Regions from separate parts of the Martinezella sp. CNPSo 3964 genome, predicted to be linked through region 3. Evidence: predicted binding sites of a transcription regulator. Region 3 holds the regulator's gene; each other region holds the start of a gene.
What was found. Region 3 encodes LexA, which represses DNA repair genes until DNA is damaged. Its sites were predicted from a motif close to TGTTCNNNNTGTGTTCNG; they were not measured.

Region 1 (4,746 bases), on a different contig from region 3:
GAAAACCGCATTGTTGCGGAAAAGAACGATCTCAATTCGCTGCTGTTCCTGCTCACCCCCGGTGTCGAGGCCAGCAAGGCCGGCACCCTGATCAGCGGCCTTGTCGCCTTCAAGAAGCTTCACGACGACAATGCGCTGCTGGAAGAGGCAATTCCGGAATTCTATCGTCGCCGGCCTGGCCGTTATGCAGGCGTGCGTCTGCGCGACCTTTGCGCTGAAATGCACAATTTCTTCCGCCAGGCCGATGTCAGTGCGCTGCAGACAAAGCAGTTTTCCGCCGACCACCTGCCGCCGATCGCCATGTCGCCGCACGATGCCGCACGATGCCTCGTTCGCAACGATGTGGACTATCTGCCGATCGACGCCATTGCCGGCCGCATCGCAACGACGCCCTTCGTCGTCTATCCGCCGGGAATCGCGACGATCGTGCCCGGCGAACGCCTGACGGAGCAGGCCCAGCCGATGATCGATTATCTGAAGATGTTCGAGACCTGCTTCAATACCTTCCCCGGCTTCGAGGTGGAAATCCAGGGGGTCTATCGCGAGATTGATGCATCCGGCAAAATCCGGCTCTATACCTACGTCGTCGCGGAATAGGCTTGGAAATTCAGGTTCGAACATGAAGCAGGATAAAACAATCATCGTTCGCCCGTCCCGGGAGAGCGACGTCGATGCCATGCTGGCAATCTATCGCCGCCACATTCACCGTGGCGTCGAGGCCGGGGTGGACGATAGCGACACTCCGCAGCCCGACGATCTGCGCGAGCGACGCAAGAATTTGAAGGACCGCCGCTTCCCGCATGTGGTGGCGATCGAGGGTGAAAAGGTCGTGGGCTATGCCTATGTGGTGCTGTTCCGCAAGCGCCCTGCCTATCGCTACACGGTCAAGCACTCGATCTATGTGCATCACGACCATGTCGGCCAGGGCGTCGGCAGCCTGCTCATGCGCGGGCTGATCGACGCCTGTGCGGCTGCCGGGTTCCGTCAGATGATCGGCTATATCGATGCCGACAATGCCGCCTCTCTCGCCTTGCACGAACGTTTCGGCTTCGCTCGGGTCGGCCTGTTGCCGGCAGTTGCCTATCGTTACGGTCGCTGGGCCGATACCGTGATGGTCCAGCGTTCGCTCGGTCCCGGCTCGACCACACAGCCGCCCCCGCCGCCGCTCTCCACCCGGTGAGACAGGGCGAGTTGCTGCCCGCCCGGCAAAGCTTCGCGCTTATGCCGGGCGTCGCGTCGAAGCGGGCCTGAAACCCAACACGAAATCCACGACCTTCGATGAGGCCATTTCGCAAGGCTTGAGGGTGAGGCTTGCTCTGGATAGCACATAGAGATTGAAGCTGACGATGTCGGCCCCGCCAAGCTCTTCACCGTAAGGCCAGACCCGTTTCCCATCGGCCGATCGCTTGATCGTCACACCCCAGGGGCGACCTTGAAAACGCCCCTCCGAATAGCCGTCAGGTAGCGTCGCAAGCGCATGTTCGAATCCAGACAATTCGGCCGGCAGCAGCTGCGGCGCCTTATCCGTCATGGCGCAAGGCATTCGTCGCATATGCCGCAGCCGTCCTCATCCATCTTCCGCGCCGATCGCGTCCTTCGACAGCAAAGACATGCGATGCCGTCCGCACGGGACTCCTCGTCGCGCTCAGGCGGGAGGATCTCCATATGCAGGTCGGAAAGCGGATCGGTTGCGATTTGGCCCATCTTGAGGCTCCGTGTGGGGACCGACTAGAGATAGGAAGCCGCGGGCGCATCTCAAGGTGGCGTCCACGTCATGGCTGGCATGCGGCGATTTCCCTGCCTCTCTCCGGCAAGGCAACAGAGCCGGTTTGATATCGTCATGCAGGATGATATGTTCTGCATTTGTTTCAGCTTCTACAATTGAAGGCCCGTGCTGAAACTGCAGTGTGATGACCGAGACCGCCATGAACGACACGAGCTCAAGCCCCATCCGAAAGATCATCCATGTGGACATGGATGCGTTCTATGCGTCGGTTGAACAGCGAGACAATCCGGAGCTGCGCGGCAAGCCGCTTGCGGTCGGCGGGTCCGCGGCCCGCGGCGTGGTGGCGGCCGCAAGCTACGAGGCCCGCGCCTTCGGCGTTCACTCCGCGATGCCTTCGGTCACCGCGAAGCGCAAATGCCCGGACCTGATTTTCGTGCCGCCGCGCTTCGACGTCTACCGGGCGGTATCGCAGCAAATCCGCGAGATCTTCGCCGAATATACTTCGATGATCGAGCCGCTGTCGCTTGACGAAGCCTATCTCGACGTCACCCAGAACCTCAAGGGTATGGACATCGCCACCGAGATCGCGCTGGAGATCCGCACGAAGATCAAGCAAGTCACCGGGCTCAACGCCTCGGCCGGTATTTCCTACAACAAGTTCCTCGCCAAGATGGCAAGCGACCTCAACAAGCCGAACGGCCAGGCAGTGATCACGCCGAAACATGGGCCGGCATTCGTCGAGACACTTCCCGTCAAGAAGTTCCATGGCGTCGGGCCGGCAACAGCCGAACGGATGCACAAATACGGGATCGAAACCGGGCTAGACCTGAAGTCGAAATCCCTCGCCTTTCTGCAGGAGCATTTCGGAAAGGCCGGTCCCTATTTTTACGGCATTGCCCGCGGCATCGACGAACGGCAGGTAAAACCCGACCGGGTTCGCAAATCCATCGGTGCGGAAGATACGTTCGCCGAGGATATCGACGATCTCGCGCTGGCGACGGCGGAACTGCGCCCGCTTGCGCAAAAGGTCTGGCGCTATTGCGAAACAGGCGGCATCAGCTCCAAGACGGTGACCGTGAAGATCAAATATTCGGATTTCACCCAGGCGACGCGCAGCCGGACAAGCGCCTATCCGGTTGCCGACATGGACGAAGTCCTCCAGATAGCATCCGCACTTCTGGCGACCGTCCACCCGTTCGCACGGCCAATCCGGCTGCTCGGCATCACACTTTCGTCTTTGACGAACCAAGAGAGCGACGACGCTGGAGCACAGTCCCAGCTCGATCTCGGCATCTGAGAGGACCGACCTTCCTTCCATCGCTGAGGATAGTGCCCCTAATTTGTTTACCTTGCGCGGCCAAGTACGCGAACGAGGAAAGCTAAACCGTTTCCTCAGCCGAAGGTGAAGGCATAGGCCTGGGCGCCGGGGTCGAGAAACTTGATCTCGAACGTATGATCCGACACCGGGCCACTCGCACGAACGAGCTGGTAGAGCTTTTGCCCCGTCACCACGCCATTGCCGTTTGCGTCCGTATCGACGCCATGGCCGTCGCCCGGCGGCTTGCCATCGACGGTGATCTGGAAGCGCACCGGCTTTCCGTCCGCCGATGGTCCAAGCACCAAATGCAGGTCGCGCGCATGGAAACGGTAGTAGAGCCGGCTATCGGCGCTGTTTGAGGTCGCCTCCTGCGGGCCGACGGTCCAGTTGCCGGCAAGGCCCCATTCGTTGAGTTTCGGCGTCGCGGCAGCGTAATCGTGGGACGCATCGTTGACCGTGCCGGCATCGTCGACGAAATTCTGCGACCGCAGATAGCCGACATAGGTTTCCGGTGACTGGACGTCGGCCTCGTTGGAGGCGGCCTCCGCCCCCGTCGCCTTGACGTTCACGATGTCGCTGGCGACATTGCTCTTGCCGGCTTCCGCGAGAAGCTGCTGGATCACCCTTTCGGATTGATCGTAATCGCCTTCGCCGAAATGATGATGGCGCACCTGCCCCTGTGCATCGATGAAATAATGGGCGGGCCAATATTCGTTGTCGAAGGCGCGCCAGATCGCATAATTGTTGTCGATCGCAACCGGATAGGTGATACCGAGATCGGCAATGGCCTTCTTCACATTGTCGACGTTCTTTTCGAAGGCGAATTCCGGTGCGTGCACGCCGATGACGACGAGGCCCTGATCCTTATATTTCTGCGCCCATGCTTCGACATAGGGTATCGCGCGCAGGCAGTTGATGCAGGAATAGGTCCAGAAGTCGACAAGCACGACCTTGCCCTTCAGGCCGGTAGCCGTCAGCGGCGGCGAATTCAGCCATTGCACCGCGCCATCGAATGAAGGAACGGGACCTTCGACCGGCAGCTGTGTGACAGCAGGCTTTTGTGCAGTGGCCGCCGTCATGGAACCGTTGCCGGCCGCTCCGTCAGGCTTTGTGCTCATCATCGCCGGATTTGTCGCGCTCATCATCGCACCGCCATCACTCTTCATGACGACGGATGAGGGCTTGTTCGGGTCTTGGGCGTGGAAACGGTCGATGAGGTTCTGTTCAAGTGATGCCGTGCTTGCAAGCGACGCCTGCGTCAGCAGGCCGGTATCGAGCCCCATGGCGATTGCGACGACAGCGACCAGCACGGCAACGCCGACGCCGCGGCGCAGCCACTCGCCGATGCCAAGCGATTGCTTCATCGCCTGATAGACCCGGCCACCGATCAGAAGCGCAAGCGCAAGTGATGTGGCAGCCCCCAGCGCATAGGCGAGCAGCAGCAATGTCGTACCAACGCTTGCCCCCTGCAGCGCGGCTCCCGTCAGGATGAGGCCGAGCACGGGACCGGCGCAGGGTGCCCAGAGCAGGCCGGTCGCCACACCCAGCAACAGCGATGCAACAATCGTCGACCCACCGCTGCGGCTCGCACGATCAGCCGATTGCGACAGCCGCGCGCCGAGCGAGACGAGCGGACGCGTCAAACGATCGGACAGCGATGGAAAGAGAAGAATGATGCCGAAAACCGCAAGCAGCGCCATGG
Region 2 (4,746 bases), on a different contig from region 3:
GCTAAGCTCTCGTCGCTCGCCTGCCTGAATGTGGTGCGTGTCGGCGGGCCGGATGCTGAGGTGAAGGCCTTGTCCTTCCCGTTTACGGTCGCTGCCTGGAACCTCGAACGCTGCCTGTTTCCAGAGGAAAGTGCCGCCAAGCTGCGGGAAACCGGAGCGCCGCTTGTCCTGCTGTCGGAAATGGATCTGGGCATGGCCCGCACCGAGCAGCGCGACCCGACAGGCATCGTCGCCGGCGAACTCGGCATGAACCATGCCTATGGCGTCGAATTCCTTGAGCTCAGCCTTGGTTCGGAAATCGAGCGTTCTTACTGCCACGATGATTTCAACGAAAAGGGCTTCCACGGCAATGCGCTGATGGCCTCGGTCGCCCTCAAGGATGCGTTCATGATCCGCCTGCCAGGCGAGGCCGTCTGGTTCAACGACAGCAACGAGCAGCCGCGTATCGGCGATCGCTGCGCCGTCGGCGCCATCGTCGAGACGGAGGCTGGTCCGATGGTCGCGGTTTCCGTCCATCTCGAAAGTGTGGCCACCGCCGCCTATCGCGAGCGGCAATTGGCGGCATTGATCGATGCGGTCGAGGCCTTCGCGCCTGGTCTGCCGATCCTGATCGGCGGCGATCTTAACACAGGCAACCATACCGGCGGTGATTACTCGACCGATACGCTGTTTGCCATGGCCGAAGGCCGCGGCTTCGAGTGCCATGGCGGCCCGCTCGATCAGACAAGCACGCGCCCGAGCCTGATCACGCGTTTCCCGGATCGCACCATGAAGCTCGACTGGTTCATTACTCGCGGACTGAAGATCGGCGAAAGCCATCTCGTTTCCTCCCTTAATGGAGAGGGCAAGCCGCTTTCCGATCACGACATGATCGTCTGCACAATCGAAGGTTTCTCTGCCTGATCGTTGCAATCGTTAAAATGCGCTTGGTTTCATGAACCGCGCCGTTACCCCTTCCATGCGATGAGATCGTAGACGCGCATGGAATTTGGGGGATTGCATGGTCTTGAAACTGATGTTGGCGAGCATGGCGGCCTTTGCCGCGCGTGCCGCCCCGGTCGTCGTCGCGATGCCGCCGTCGAAGAACTTCGTGGCAGGCGCCAGCGACGAGATGGAGATGAAGCCATCGCCGATCGAACGCTCCTGGATATTGTCGGGCGATCCGGTCGCTCGCATTGCCGAGCATTCGCGCGGGCAGGACGATGCCGCGATGACCGCGCTGTGGGACTGCACTGCAGGCGAATTCCGCTGGTATTTCGGCTGGGACGAAACCGTGATGATCCTTGAGGGTGAGGTTCACATCACCACGGAAGACGGTGTCGAGCGCACGCTGCATGCCGGTGATGTCGCCTATTTTGCCGGCGGCACCTGGGCGACATGGCGCATCGACCGCTATCTGCGCAAGGTCGCCTTTTTGCGCAAGCCGTTCCCGAAGCCTTTGACGATGGCTTATCGTCTGCGCAACCTCGTCCGGCAGGGCAACACGCAGGGCCTTGCCGCCTGAGCGCGGCCGGCCCTCACGAAAGACATTCCGCACGAAGACATCCTTGACAGAAGCCCTTGAATAGCCGTTGCGTTTGCAGGCGGGCCGACCTACATCTGTCCGCAAATCGAGCGAGGGCTGACTATGGCTGGTATCAAGAATGTTGCGGTCCAGATGGACCATGTGAAGAGCATCAACATTGCGGGCGACTCGACCTTCGCCATGAGCCTCGAGGCGCAGAACCGCGGCTACAAGCTCTTCCACTATACGCCCGAGCGGCTGAGCATGCGCGATGGCAAGATCTATGCGTCCGTCGAGCCGATGATCCTGCGTGATGTGAAGGGCGATCACTTCGAGCTCGGCGAGCCCGAGCGCGTCGATCTCTCGACCATGGACGTGGTGCTGCTGCGTCAGGATCCGCCCTTCGACATGGCCTACATTACCTCGACGCATCTGCTCGAGCGCATCCACCCGAAGACGCTCGTCGTCAACGATCCGGCCTGGGTGCGCAACTCGCCGGAAAAGATTTTCGTCACCGAATTCGCCGATCTCATGCCGAAGACGCTGATCACCCGCGATCCGGCTGAAATCCGCAGTTTCCGCGATGAGATGGGCGATATCATCCTGAAGCCGCTCTACGGCAATGGTGGCGCCGGCGTCTTTCATTCGACGCGCGACGACCGCAATCTTTCGTCGCTGCTCGAAATGTTCGGCCAGCTGTTCCGCGAGCCCTTTATTGCTCAGCAATATCTGCCTGACGTGCGCAAGGGCGACAAGCGCATCATCCTCGTCGATGGCGAGGCCGTCGGCGCGATCAATCGTGTCCCGGCCGAGCATGACGCCCGCTCCAACATGCATGTCGGTGGCCGCGCTGAAGCCACAGAGCTGACGGCGCGCGAGAAGGAAATCTGCGCCCGCATCGGACCGGCCCTGAAGGAACGCGGCTTCCTGCTCGTCGGCATCGACGTCATCGGCGACTACATGACCGAGATCAACGTCACGTCGCCGACCGGCATCCGCGAAGTCAAGCGCTTCGGCGGTGCCGATATCGCCAGCCTGCTCTGGGATGCGATCGAAGCCAAGCGGGCCTGATCGGCGGTTGCCACCACGCTTTCCCGGCTGAACAACAATATTCAGCCAGTCATCTCGATGATTTCGATATGACTGGCTGAAGCTTTTGTTCGTTCATTGTTCTTGTTTCATTCCTTGTCTTATGCCAGATTGCAACCCGAAGTTTGCTGATCGGGGCACGTAACGGCAAACGGGTTCGGCGATAGGGGATAGGGCATGGTAGCGCGCGTCAGCACGGTGGCGTTTCAGGGGATTGAAGGCGTACCCGTCGAAGTGCAGGTGATGATTGCGCCGGGCAAGGTGCTGATGCACATCGTCGGCCTGCCGGACAAGGCCGTGGCGGAAAGCCGGGAGCGGGTTCAGGCAGCACTGCACGCTTCCGGCCTCGCCTTGCCGCCGAAGAAGGTCACGGTCAATCTCGCACCGGCGGACTTGCCGAAGGAGGGCAGTCATTTCGATCTCGCCATCGCGCTCGGCCTGATGGCGGCGCTCGGCGCGATCCCGGCCGACGCTCTGTCCTCTTACACCGTCATCGGCGAACTCAATCTCGATGGCACGATCGCGCCCGTTGCCGGCGCGCTTCCCGCGGCGATCGCTGCCAATGCTATGGGCAAGGGGTTGATCTGCCCGGCCGAAAGCGGGCCGGAGGCCGCCTGGGCCGGCAAGGAGATCGATATTCTGGCGCCGCGCAGCCTGATCGCGCTCGCCAATCATTTTCGCGGCACGCAAGTTCTGTCACGGCCGGAGCCCTCTGTTCGCGCGGGTGCGACCAACCTGCCGGATCTTGCCGACATCAAGGGGCAGGAGAGCGCCAAGCGCGCCCTGGAAGTGGCCGCGGCCGGTGGTCATAATCTGCTTTTCGTCGGGCCGCCGGGTTCCGGCAAGTCGATGCTCGCCTCGCGTCTGCCGTCGATCCTGCCGCCACTGTCGACGAACGAGCTGCTGGAGGTGTCGATGATCCATTCGATCGCTGGCCAGCTTTCCGGCGGCAAGCTCTCGGATCGGCGGCCCTATCGCGCGCCGCATCATTCCGCCACCATGGCGGCACTCGTCGGCGGCGGCCTGCGCGCGAGGCCGGGCGAGGTATCGCTGGCCCATCATGGCATCCTTTTTCTTGACGAGCTGCCGGAGTTTTCGCCGCAGGCGCTCGATGCGCTGCGCCAGCCGCTGGAAACCGGCGAATGCGTTATCGCCAGAGCAAACCACCGCGTCGCCTATCCGGCCGGCATCCAGCTTGTCGCGGCAATGAACCCTTGCCGCTGCGGCATGGCCGGCGAGCCGGGCCACACCTGCGCCCGCGGGCCGCGTTGCGCCAGCGACTATCAGGGCCGCATTTCCGGCCCGTTGCTCGATCGCATCGATATCCGCATCGATGTGCCGGCAGTCTCCGCCGCCGACCTCATCCGGCCGACAGCCTCAGAGAGCAGTGCCGATGTCGCACTCCGCGTCGCCCGCGCCCGTGAACGGCAGCGGGAGCGTTTCGAGCGGGCCGGCATGAAGGATGTCAGCACTAATGCCCGCTGCTCGACGGCGATGATCGAAACCATCGCCGAGCCGGATGCCGCCGGCCTCCAATTGTTGCGCGATGCGGCCGAGAAGATGAAATTCTCCGCCCGCGGCTATCATCGCATCCTCAAGGTGGCGCGAACGCTTGCCGACCTCGACGATAAGCCCACAGTCGGGCGCATTCACCTCGCCGAAGCCATTTCCTATCGCATCGCCGGCGAGCGGCTGGCCGCTCATGCCTGAAAGTCCGAAACCGAGGCGGCGTGGTGCCGTCTCCAGACCGTCCAAATAAAAAGGGGCGCCGCAGCACCCCTTTTCTCAATCGATTGCGGCCGTAAGTTCAGCCGCCAAGTCCTTCGAATAGTGCGGTCGAGAGATAGCGCTCCGCGAAGGACGGGATGATGACAACAATCGTCTTGCCTTCGTTCTCGGGGCGCTGGCCGACCTTGATCGCCGCCGTCAGTGCCGCGCCGGAAGAAATGCCGACCGGCACGCCTTCGAGCTTGGCGACGAGCCGCGCCTGCTGGAAGGCCTCGTCATTGCTGACGGTGACCACCTCGTCGTAGACATGCGTATCGAGAATCTTCGGCGCGAAGCCGGCGCCGATGCCCTGGATCTTGTGCGGGCCGGGATTGCCGCCCGAAAGAACCGGCGAATCCGTCGGCTCGACGGCGATGACCTTGATG
Region 3 (4,746 bases):
TCAATGGCATCGGCGCGAATGGCTTTGCCTACGGAACGCCGAAACTATTGTCCCCGGCCAGTGATAATGTCGCCGGCTCTCTGATGGATGCGGCCGATATTTGGCTTGCCAGTCTGCGCAACAGCATAGGTGACAGGATCAGGCAAACCCTGCCGGGAGATACCGGCGCTTTTGCTGCAGCACTTGTCACCGATGAGAGACGTGCCATCTCCAAGGATACGACCGAGGCGCTGAGAATTGCCGGCCTGACCCATATTATTGCGATTTCCGGCCTGAACATGGCGCTGTCGGCCGGCATTTTCTATGTTGGCCTACGCTATTTGTTCAGCCTCTTTCCCGGTGTCGCGCAGGCTTGGCCAACCAAGAAATTCGCAGCCTTCGGCGCGCTTCTCACTGTAACGGCCTATTACCTCATCTCTGGCTTTGGCGTGTCCGCCGAGCGTGCCTTCATCATGATGGCGATCATGCTGGTGGCCGTGCTATTCGATCGGCCATCGATCAGTCTGCGCAACGTCGCACTTTCAGCTATCATCATTCTTGTTCTATCGCCGTCGCAAGTGCTCGGCCCGAGTTTCCAGATGTCCTATGCGGCGACGCTGGCACTGGTGTCGGGTTATTCGCTGTGGAAGCGGCGGCGGCATCGCGAAAGCATTCTGTCGCGCGTTCGTCTGTTAAGTCCGTTATTGTTCGCCACGCGTTTCTTCGCAGGCGTGATGTCGACTTCATTCATCGGCGGCGCGTCGACGGCCATCTTCTCGATCGAGCATTTTCACCGGCTGGCGACATATGGCCTTGCGGCGAATCTTGCCGCCATGCCGGTGGTCTCCTTCATCGTCATGCCGTTCGGCATGGCGGCGATGCTGCTCATGCCTTTCGGCTTGGACGGACCTTTCTGGAAAGTCACCGGAGAGGGGCTTGAGCTCGTCATCGTGATTGCAAGAACCGTCGCCGGTTGGGGAGGCGACATTACCTTCGGCCGCCAACCAGCCTGGCTGATGCCGACATTCATTGTCGGTTTCCTGATCATGAGCATCTTGCGGACCCGGCTGCGCCATCTGGGTCTGTTATTATTGCTCTCCTCCGTGGGCTTGGCAGCATTCGGATCCGGCGTACCGAAACCCGACCTGATGATTTCCGAAGATGGCGTCCTGGTCGCGTTGCGCCAGGACGATATATTAGCCACCAATCGCGAGAGACCACAGGCCTTCATTTTCGAACAATGGCAAAAGGCATTGGTTGCAGCCGAGCATCAGCCGCCGACCATGCTTCCTGCCGATAGCCGGCTTCCACAGATCAGTAAGACGGATCGGCATAAGCGATTGAACAGTGAAGAACAGAAGGCCGTCCGCAAGGCAATGGAGGAAGCCCTGGATCGCACTATGCAGGGCAGTTTTGCCTGCCAGAAAGGAGCATGGTGTGCAGCCATGCTCGAAAATGGCGCGATATTGGTCACGATCGAGAACGCAGCCTATCTGCCCTCAGCCTGCGATACGGCGAACATCGTCGTAACGCCAATTCGATTGCGACTGGATCATTGCCGCTCCGGAGCGATGCTCATAACCGGTGCGACATTGCGCAAAACCGGATCTATCGAAATGGCGCTCACCACCGACAAACCCATTATCTCCGCTGCATTCGAAAATCCGCAGCGGCCATGGACCAGGCATCGAACCTATGATTGGCGCACCGGTAAATTCGACGTGCCACTTGCGCGGGTGTCGCCAGCCGCTGACAATTCGCCGGTCAGTGATAGCGACGAATGAGGCCGACGAGCTTGCCCTGGACCTTGACGCGATCCGGTCCGAAGATGCGGGTTTCATAGGCAGGATTGGCGGCTTCCAGTGCGATCGAGGCACCCTTGCGGCGGAAGCGCTTCAGTGTTGCTTCTTCATCGTCGACAAGCGCGACAACGATGTCGCCGGGATTGGCGGTCGTCGAATTGCGGATGATGACCGTATCGCCGTCGAAAATTCCGGCATCGATCATCGAATCCCCCCGAACTTCAAGCGCATAATGCTCGCCAGAGCCGAGCATGTCCGCGGGTACAGTGATATCGTGCGTATTGTTCTGGATGGCTGAGATCGGAACGCCGGCGGCGATGCGACCCATCACCGGCACCGACGCCGAGCCATTGTGATCATCATTTGCCACCTTCGGCGGAGCCGGTGGGGCAACAGGCTGCGGCTTGCCGAGGCTGCCCTCGATGACGCTGGGCGAAAAGCCACGGCGCGGCTGCAGGCTGGGATTATAGGCATCGGGAAGCTTGATGACTTCGAGCGCCCTGGCCCGGTTCGGCAGCCGGCGGATGAAGCCTCGCTCCTCCAGCGCCGTGATCAGGCGGTGAATGCCGGATTTGGATGCCAGATCCAGTGCGTCCTTCATCTCGTCGAAAGATGGCGGCACACCGGATTCCTTCATGCGTTCGTGAATGAAGAGAAGCAGTTCCTGCTGCTTGCGCGTCAACATCGTCTTGGAACCCCAGAATCAAGAAAAGCTGTGAAACAAATCCAGAACGGACACTATATGTTCCATATGTGTTCCGCAAGTACTTAAATTTCGGTAAAGCCTTGTTGGGCCAGTTAAATAATTACCATTTGCGAATGGATAGGCTCGGAGCATCGCGGCGCTATGTCTGCGCTAACCCAACGAAAAATATGGGAAATGCCGCTCTGCCTGCTTCCAGGGCTTTGTCGTTCGGCCGGTATGCTCAAGACTTGGATGAATGTGGTGGGTCACCGAATAAGCCGGCTATAGGAGAGAATCAGCAATCACGTTTGCGAGATTGCGTTCGGTTCATGTCGTGCGCTTCGGGCGCTCCGTGCTTCCATCTTGAATTGCGCGAGGGATGGGCGCAAATCTGTTGCCGCAGGCAAACAGGAGGAACCATGATTTCGTCCCCGCATCCGCTGGATCATCTCGTACTGCCGACCGTCAATATCGCTCTGGCGCGCGAACGCCTCGGCAAGCTCGGTTTCACGGTGGCTCCGGATGCGCGCCATCCCTTTGGCACGCAGAATGCCTGCGTTTTCCTTGCCGACAAAACCTATCTCGAACCTCTGGGCGTGGCATCTCCGGAGCAGTGCGAGAAGAGCATCGTGGACGGCAATGTTTTCGTTGCGCGCGACCAGGCTTTTCGCTTCCGGGTCGGAGAGGATGGCTTCTCGGCCGTGGTGTTCGGCACGGATGATGCGGTGGCTGATGACGGGCGTTTCAAAGCGGCTGCGATTTCGGCGGGGCAGATGCTGGATTTCTCCCGTCCCATGAAGATGCCGGACGGAACGGAAACCATGGCCGGCTTTCGTCTTGCCTTCGCCGCCGATCTGCGCGCGCCGGATTTTCTCGCCTTCTGCTGTCAGCGCATCAATGCCTTGCCCGCCGACCGCAGCGTGCTCGAGCGTCACGAGAACGGTGTGACCGGCATCGGACGGGTGGCGCTCAGCGCACCGAAGCCGGCGGTGTATCGCAGCTTCTTCGAAGAGGTTGTCGGCGGCCCGCAGATCATGACGCATTCCTTTGGCCTGACGATCAGGGCTGCCAATGCCGATCTGGAGATTTTGACGCCGGAGGGAATGGAGGCTTTCTATGATCTGCCTGTTCGCGGCAACGATCCGGGCCTGCGTGCGCGGGCAATCCTTTTTAAAACGCGCGATCTTTCCGTGACATCGTCGCATTTCACTGCTAACGGCGTCACCTATACGCGTAAGAACAATCGTATATTGGCGAGACTGGCGCCCGGTGAGGGCGCGTTGTTCGCCTTCGAGGAGATAGCATGAGCACAAATTCCGAAGTCACCGTCGGCGAGGGTGCCTCCAAGGTCCTCTTTTCCAACACTGCCAAGCTGTCGCTGATCGCCGGCCCATGTGCAATGGAAAGCCGCGACCATGCGTTCATGGTTGCCGGCGTCCTAAAGGAGCTTTGCGGCAAGCTCGGCATCGGACTTGTTTACAAGTCGTCTTATGACAAAGCTAACCGCACCTCGCTGAAAGCCGGTCGAGGTCTTGGAATAGAAAAGGGATTGGAGATTTTTGCCGACCTGAAGAAGGAATACGGCTTTCCGGTCCTGACCGACATTCATACGGAAGAGCAGTGCGCGATCGTCGCCAAGACGGTCGATATCCTGCAGATCCCAGCCTTCCTGTCGCGCCAGACCGACCTTTTGGTTGCCGCGGCCAAGACTGGCCGCGTGGTCAACGTCAAGAAGGGTCAGTTCCTCGCCCCCTGGGATATGAAGAACGTGCTGGCCAAGCTGAACGAGAGCGGCAATCCGAATATTCTTCTGTGCGAACGCGGCGCTTCCTTTGGTTACAACACGCTTGTTTCCGACATGCGCTCGCTGCCGATCATGGCGGCGATGGGCGCGCCGGTTATTTTCGATGCGACCCACTCGGTGCAGCAGCCCGGCGGGCAGGGCGGCTCGACCGGCGGTGATCGCCGATTCGTCGAGACGCTGGCGCGCGCGGCCGTCGCCGTCGGCGTTGCCGGCGTGTTCGTCGAGACGCATGAGGATCCAGATAATGCACCGTCGGATGGCCCGAATATGGTCTATCTGAAGGATATGCCGCGGCTTCTGGAGAAGCTGTTGGCCTTCGACGCCATCGCCAAGGCCTGAAACGTAGCCAGCATTCAACAGGCTGACATGAATTTGCGTTACGGGCCTGAAGGAGTGCGAAATCGCGGCGCGGATCGCCATTGTAATTTCCGCGCCTTCGATTAAGACGATTTAAATCGATTTATAAACCAGCGAGC

Region 1: a site for LexA is predicted at 1,854-1,871, ahead of dinB (DNA polymerase IV). Genes of this name have one in related genera too.
Region 2: a site for LexA is predicted at 2,662-2,679, ahead of AC13Q5_RS22730 (YifB family Mg chelatase-like AAA ATPase). Genes of this name have one in related genera too.

Annotation. Positions count from the first base shown of each region.
Region 1 is NZ_JBXSOW010000012.1:185,996-190,741, forward strand. Features, by position in the region: gene AC13Q5_RS29195 (Orn/Lys/Arg family decarboxylase) at 1-597, shown strand, start outside; gene AC13Q5_RS29200 (GNAT family N-acetyltransferase) at 620-1,180, shown strand; gene AC13Q5_RS29205 (hypothetical protein) at 1,220-1,543, opposite strand; gene dinB (DNA polymerase IV) at 1,926-3,023, shown strand; gene AC13Q5_RS29215 (cytochrome c biogenesis protein DipZ) at 3,119-4,746, opposite strand, start outside.
Region 2 is NZ_JBXSOW010000007.1:317,360-322,105, reverse strand. Features, by position in the region: gene AC13Q5_RS22745 (endonuclease) at 1-903, shown strand, start outside; gene AC13Q5_RS22740 (cupin domain-containing protein) at 1,001-1,504, shown strand; gene gshB (glutathione synthase) at 1,628-2,575, shown strand; gene AC13Q5_RS22730 (YifB family Mg chelatase-like AAA ATPase) at 2,771-4,303, shown strand; gene cysK (cysteine synthase A) at 4,401-4,746, opposite strand, start outside.
Region 3 is NZ_JBXSOW010000001.1:193,192-197,937, reverse strand. Features, by position in the region: gene AC13Q5_RS00980 (ComEC/Rec2 family competence protein) at 1-1,763, shown strand, start outside; gene lexA (transcriptional repressor LexA) at 1,744-2,466, opposite strand; gene AC13Q5_RS00970 (VOC family protein) at 2,886-3,773, shown strand; gene kdsA (3-deoxy-8-phosphooctulonate synthase) at 3,770-4,609, shown strand.